Regions from separate parts of the Virgibacillus dokdonensis genome, predicted to be linked through region 1. Evidence: a T-box and tRNA genes for the amino acid it is inferred to sense, from the RefSeq annotation. Region 1 holds a T-box; the other holds one or more tRNA genes.
The links. A T-box is a leader RNA that pairs with one kind of tRNA and senses whether it is charged. The one in region 1 lies ahead of tyrS (tyrosine--tRNA ligase), so its partner is inferred to be a tRNA-Tyr.
Positions count from the first base shown of each region.

Region 2: it has a tRNA-Tyr gene. The T-box ahead of tyrS (tyrosine--tRNA ligase) is inferred to sense a tRNA for this amino acid. The anticodon was not compared.

Region 1 is NZ_LT745763.1:712,277-715,674, forward strand. It holds gene B2C77_RS05060 (YerC/YecD family TrpR-related protein) at 308-610, shown strand; T-box leader at 985-1,207, shown strand; gene tyrS (tyrosine--tRNA ligase) at 1,278-2,534, shown strand; gene B2C77_RS05070 (protein rep) at 2,772-3,398, shown strand, end outside.
Region 2 is NZ_LT745763.1:857,014-860,411, forward strand. It holds rRNA gene B2C77_RS05715 (23S ribosomal RNA) at 1-1,159, shown strand, start outside; rRNA gene rrf (5S ribosomal RNA) at 1,317-1,432, shown strand; tRNA gene B2C77_RS05725 (tRNA-Asn) at 1,456-1,530, shown strand; tRNA gene B2C77_RS05730 (tRNA-Ser) at 1,533-1,624, shown strand; tRNA gene B2C77_RS05735 (tRNA-Glu) at 1,649-1,723, shown strand; tRNA gene B2C77_RS05740 (tRNA-Val) at 1,729-1,804, shown strand; tRNA gene B2C77_RS05745 (tRNA-Met) at 1,878-1,954, shown strand; tRNA gene B2C77_RS05750 (tRNA-Asp) at 1,972-2,048, shown strand; tRNA gene B2C77_RS05755 (tRNA-Phe) at 2,085-2,160, shown strand; tRNA gene B2C77_RS05760 (tRNA-Tyr) at 2,179-2,263, shown strand; tRNA gene B2C77_RS05765 (tRNA-Trp) at 2,275-2,348, shown strand; tRNA gene B2C77_RS05770 (tRNA-His) at 2,357-2,429, shown strand; tRNA gene B2C77_RS05775 (tRNA-Gln) at 2,442-2,516, shown strand; tRNA gene B2C77_RS05780 (tRNA-Gly) at 2,521-2,595, shown strand; tRNA gene B2C77_RS05785 (tRNA-Cys) at 2,612-2,685, shown strand; tRNA gene B2C77_RS05790 (tRNA-Leu) at 2,695-2,779, shown strand; partial or broken gene B2C77_RS05795 (Type 1 glutamine amidotransferase-like domain-containing protein) at 3,392-3,398, shown strand, end outside.

The sequences.
Region 1 (3,398 bases):
CTTACCTAATTAAAATGGGGGAATTTCTTTGGCTTTATTATAGGTAGCCATGATGGGTGATATGTAGTGAAATATTATTCATTTTGAAATGGTATTGTAAGCTGCTAAACTGTTGCTTTTAATCAATAGGCTGAAAGCGTGAAATGGTTTACACCATAGGAAAGAATAAACTGTTAAGCTTTATAAGTGAAACGAAGGTGTTTTTCGCCATAAAGAGTTTGACGATAAGGCAAGTTTTTTTGAAGTCATTCTTTAATCCTTTGATGTGTTAATGATATTGGTAAAGATATAAACGGAGGTAAAAAATATGCTTATAGATGAAATACGTGGAGAAGAATTAGATGATTTTTTTTGCGCGTTTTTAGAACTTCAAACAATAGAAGAATGTTATTGTTTTTTTGATGATTTATGTACAGTCAATGAAATAAAGGCAATGCTTCAACGATTTAGAGTAGCAAAAATGCTTTATAATGATAACACATATTGTCAAATTGAAGATGAAACAGGGGCAAGTACAGCAACCATCTCTCGTACGAAACGTTCATTATATCATGGGAATAATATGTATGATATTCTTTTCAGTCGGATGAAGAAAAGTATAGAGAGTTAATGAAAAGTATCCAGAATTAGCATTAAATGGTTGCCAAATGAAACGAAAATATAAATGATTATGGTATCATATTATAGACAAAGATAATTATTTATATTATGCTTAGAATGAGTTATGATGATATACTTACTTGTGAACGTATGAACAAATGTTTGTTTTTAGTTTGAAGGGTTATATTATTTGTTACTTTTTTAGGAAAGTACAAGCGTTTACACGTAAAAGTATAAGAAAAACGATAATCGGCAAGTCTTGGAGTCAAGTCCAATTTTTCTGATCAAATGTAGACAATAGCGAGGTCTCTTGTACGTATGAAACAAAAACAAAAACGTTGACAAATACATTTTTATTCACTATAATATTTTTAATCTTATACGACGCATACGATGAAGGAGCCTAGTAGCAAGCTTGTCACTGTTATTTAGAAAGCTAGGGGTGATGTGACCTAGTACAAACAATCTTGTGAATTACACTTTGGAGTATCTTAGCTTAACACTAAGCGGATTAGCAAACGATATAATTGCTGAGAGTGGTATCAATAGTTACGATTATTACTATTGATGCAATTTGGGTGGTAACACGGTTAGAATCGTCCCTATGTCTTTATGACATAGGGCGTTTTTTATTTTTTAAGCTTATATAAGAAACTATACTAAAGGAGTGGAAAAGCATGAATCTTATTGATGAGTTAGAATGGCGTGGAGCTATTAATCAACAAACAGATGCTGAAGGATTAAAAGATTTAATTGAAGAGAAAAAGATTTCTTTATATTGCGGTGTTGATCCAACTGGTGATAGTATGCATATTGGTCATTTAATTCCATTCATTATGATGAAACGCTTTCAATTACACGGTCATCAACCGGTTATTTTAATTGGAGGAGCGACAGGGACTATTGGTGATCCTAGTGGACGCCAAACAGAACGGCAATTACAAACATTAGAGAAGGTACAAAATAATGTTGATAAGCTAACGAAGCAAATGAAGAAATTATTCTTCGATGGTGATAGTGAACTTAGGATCGTGAACAACTACGATTGGACACATAACTTAAGTATATTGGATTTCTTACGTGATTACGGTAAAAATTTTAGTGTCAATAATATGTTGGCAAAAGATATTGTCGCTAGCCGATTAGATAGTGGGATTTCGTTCACGGAGTTCTCTTACCAAATTTTACAATCTATGGACTTTCATCACCTATTTAAAGAAGAAAATGTACAATTACAAATTGGTGGTAGCGATCAATGGGGCAATATTACAAGCGGATTAGACCTCATACGTAAAAAAGAGGGTCAGGATGCGAAAGTCTTTGGTCTAACCATTCCACTTTTATTAAAAGCAGATGGAACAAAGTTTGGTAAAACAGCTGGTGGAGCAATTTGGTTAGACGCAGAAAAAACGACACCATACGAATTTTACCAGTTTTGGATTAACGCAGATGATAAAGACGTGATAAAATACCTGAAATTCTTTACGTTCTTAACGAAAGAAGAAATTGATGAATTAGAGAATAAAGTGAAAACAGAACCGCATAAACGTGAAGCGCAAAAAGTGTTAGCAAAAGAAATGACAAAGTTTGTTCATGGTGAAAAAGCATTAACGCAAGCATTGAAAATTACGGAAGCACTTTTTAGTGGAAATGTTAAATCATTAACAGCAGATGAAATTGAACAAGGATTTAAAGACATGCCTACTTTTCAAGCTTCCAAAGAAACAAAAAATATTGTCGACTGGTTAGTTGAGTTAGGTATCGAACCATCTAAACGCCAAGCGAGAGAAGATATTAACAATGGAGCTATTTCCATGAATGGAGAACGAATAACCGATGTTAATACAGATGTAACAGCAGAAAACGCATTCGATGGAAAGTTTATTATTATTCGTAAAGGGAAGAAAAAATACAGCTTGGTAAAATTAGCTTAATGCATTTAGAGCCTACTTCTATTGTAAAGGAAGTTTGTTGGCTAATAAAATCACTGCATATATAGATAAAAGAAGAAACATCTTCCCAAAACTCTAAACAGGTTCTAGGGAAGATGTTTCTATATCATCGCTCAATAAAACGGAACATTTTGAAAGATGACAAACTTAATAGGATGATTTCATTTATTATATTTTGTTAAGTAAAGGAATTCAGATGGATGAAAGGGATGTTTCAGGATGCCTTCTTCTTGGAAAAGATCATTAGAACTAGCATATACAAATCATTACATTATTACGAAGGTGAATGAACAGAAACCAGTTAATTGGTTATTACTAGATGTAGGTTTAGAAAATGTGGCAGAAGAGCATATTAACCAATCCTTAGATAATTTGCTTATTGGATTTAATCGATTGTTTAAGTATAAAAGTGTAAAGCAAGCTACATTAGGTTATTTTCGTATGCTGGATATAGTTAAACAAAATGATAGGTTCCATCCAAAAATTCATGTCTTGCTGCCAACGATGAAAAGCTATTTTCAAGGAAGATACTATATTAAACGTGATAAATGGTTAGAAATGTGGGCTAAAGCTTTAGGGGTTACTAATGATCTATATGTAAATGTAAAAGTGATCCAACCTGAGGATAATAGTCATCGAATGGTAGAAAAAATGGAACAAGGTTTAGCAGTACTTTTGGATGTACCAGAAGCAAACAGACCTAAAAAAGATAAGAAAATTATTGAGACACGAAGGTTAATTGGGTACAGCAGGTTATTAAAAAAGGAAGCAGATCAACTACCTCCTGATTCAGACTTTTACCTAGATATAGCTCATTTACGTACAGACGATAGGATTGCAAATGTT
Region 2 (3,398 bases), 140 kb from region 1:
AGGAGCCGCAGTGAATAGGCCCAAGCGACTGTTTAGCAAAAACACAGGTCTCTGCGAAGCCGAAAGGCGAAGTATAGGGGCTGACACCTGCCCGGTGCTGGAAGGTTAAGGGGAAGCGTTAGCACTTCGGTGCGAAGCGTAGAACCGAAGCCCCAGTAAACGGCGGCCGTAACTATAACGGTCCTAAGGTAGCGAAATTCCTTGTCGGGTAAGTTCCGACCCGCACGAAAGGTGCAACGACTTGGGCACTGTCTCAACGAGAGACCCGGTGAAATTATACTATGCGTGAAGATGCGCATTACCCGCGACAGGACGGAAAGACCCCGTGGAGCTTTACTGTAGCCTGATATTGAATGTTGGTACAGCTTGTACAGGATAGGTGGGAGCCATCGAAGCGTGAGCGCTAGCTTACGTGGAGGCAACCGTGGGATACCACCCTGGCTGTACGAACCTTCTAACCCAGGGCCGTAATCCGGTCCGGAGACAGTGTCAGGCGGGCAGTTTGACTGGGGCGGTCGCCTCCCAAAAGGTAACGGAGGCGCCCAAAGGTTCCCTCAGAATGGTTGGAAATCATTCGCAGAGTGTAAAGGCAGAAGGGAGCTTGACTGCGAGACCTACAAGTCGAGCAGGGACGAAAGTCGGGCTTAGTGATCCGGTGGTTCCGCATGGAAGGGCCATCGCTCAACGGATAAAAGCTACCCCGGGGATAACAGGCTTATCTCCCCCAAGAGTTCACATCGACGGGGAGGTTTGGCACCTCGATGTCGGCTCATCGCATCCTGGGGCTGTAGTCGGTCCCAAGGGTTGGGCTGTTCGCCCATTAAAGCGGTACGCGAGCTGGGTTCAGAACGTCGTGAGACAGTTCGGTCCCTATCCATCGTGGGCGCAGGAGGTTTGAGAGGAGCTGTCCTTAGTACGAGAGGACCGGGATGGACACACCGCTGGTGTACCAGTTGTTCCGCCAGGAGCATAGCTGGGTAGCTACGTGTGGCAGGGATAAGTGCTGAAAGCATCTAAGCATGAAGCCCCCCTCAAGATGAGACTTCCCATCACTATAAGTGAGTAAGATCCCTCAGAGATGATGAGGTTGATAGGTTCGAGGTGGAAGCGTGGTGACACGTGGAGCTGACGAATACTAATAGATCGAGGACTTAACTAACCTTTTTGGTAGATGTACGTTGAATGATCTCTTATTTAGTTTTCAAGGTAACAAGGAAAAAATGACTTTTTTCAACAAAGATCTTGATTTTTTCACAAAAACGATTATAATAAGATTTGTGCCTCTTTGAAGCACAACATAACAGATAGCAACTTTGCCTGGTAGTAATGGCGGAGAGGTCACACCTGTTCCCATGCCGAACACAGTAGTTAAGCTCTCCAGCGCCGATGGTAGTTGGGACTTTGTCCCTGCAAGAGTAGGACGCCGCCAGGCATAGTCATTCTAATTGGTATTATTCCACAGTAGCTCAGTGGTAGAGCAATCGGCTGTTAACCGATCGGTCGTAGGTTCGAATCCTACCTGTGGAGCCAATGGAGAGCTGTCCGAGTGGCCGAAGGAGCACGATTGGAAATCGTGTAGGCCGTTACCGCGGCCTCGAGGGTTCGAATCCCTCGCTCTCCGCCACTATAAACTGTCACATACATAATTGGCCCGTTGGTCAAGTGGTTAAGACACCGCCCTTTCACGGCGGTAACACGGGTTCGAATCCCGTACGGGTCACCATTTGAGGAGGATTAGCTCAGCTGGGAGAGCACTTGCCTTACAAGCAAGGGGTCGCAGGTTCGAGCCCTGCATCCTCCACCAGTTCGAAAATGCTTGAAACTTTAATTTAGTTTTAGTAAACTGTTTTATAGGCTCTTGAAAATATCATTCATATCGCGGGGTGGAGCAGTCTGGTAGCTCGTTGGGCTCATAACCCAAAGGTCACAGGTTCAAATCCTGTCCCCGCAACCAATATTTGTTAGTTTTTTGGTCCGGTAGTTCAGTTGGTTAGAATGCCTGCCTGTCACGCAGGAGGTCGCGGGTTCGAGTCCCGTCCGGACCGCCACTTTAAACTAGTTTTGCTTTCATACATAAAACAAATGGCTCGATAGCTCAGTCGGTAGAGCAAGGGACTGAAAATCCCTGTGTCGGCGGTTCGATTCCGTCTCGAGCCACCATTTTTGTTTCCATATCGTGGAGGGGTAGCGAAGTGGCTAAACGCGGCGGACTGTAAATCCGCTCCCTCAGGGTTCGGGAGTTCGAATCTCTCCCCCTCCACCATTTTCATATTTAGGGGTATAGTTTAATGGTAAAACGAAGGTCTCCAAAACCTTTGATGTGGGTTCGATTCCTACTACCCCTGCCAATCATATGGCGGCCGTGGCGAAGTGGTTAACGCACCGGATTGTGGCTCCGGCACACGTGGGTTCGATCCCCACCGGTCGCCCTTTTTGTATATTGGGCCATAGCCAAGCGGTAAGGCATCGGGTTTTGATCCCGTGTACCCCAGGTTCGAATCCTGGTGGCCCAGCCATGAAGCGGAAGTAGTTCAGTGGTAGAACACCACCTTGCCAAGGTGGGGGTCGCGGGTTCGAATCCCGTCTTCCGCTCCAATTTTGTTTTTAGGATGGCGGTATAGCCAAGTGGTAAGGCAGAGGTCTGCAAAACCTTTATCACCGGTTCAAATCCGGTTACCGCCTCCAATATACTATGCCGGTGTGGCGGAATTGGCAGACGCGCGGGACTCAAAATCCCGTTCCCTTTTTGGGAGTGTCGGTTCGACCCCGACCACCGGTATCATTAAGATCGATATGACGACATTCTTACGGAATTTATTAGTAGGGATGTCTTTTTTTGCGTTGTATATAACATAGTACGTGCGATATTTGACACCCAAAGAACCAGATTGACATCTTCTATTCAGGGCGGCAGGCACGCCAAATCAATTTAATAAGGGAATTAACAACAAAAATTTTAGATTATTTGCTTTTTAAAATAAACGTGTTACTATATAAAAATACCCAAAATTGGAGATAAAGTATGCACTAATATTTCGATTTTGTCTATATCATCTCGATAAACTTAAACTTAGTATGTCTTTTGTTAATCATCAGTTTACTTACAGTATGAAACTTGAGGCGTGCGGCTGGTTTGAAAAACATCTTAGATAATAGTTGATCTTGGGAACAACTTGCTGGGGGACATAGGGCATACACCACAATCGGGCGCTATCGCGGGAAAAGAAAGCGCCCATTATTGCTTTCCGAGGCAATAGTGGGAATATTGTGTTGGTGGATTGAAAACAGAATGATTTACGCAGGATATAAATATTATTTACATTTTGCTACGGGGGTACTTATGAAAACTTATTATTAATTAGGTTGGTTTAGAAACTTTTTTCCTGAGAATCTGAAAA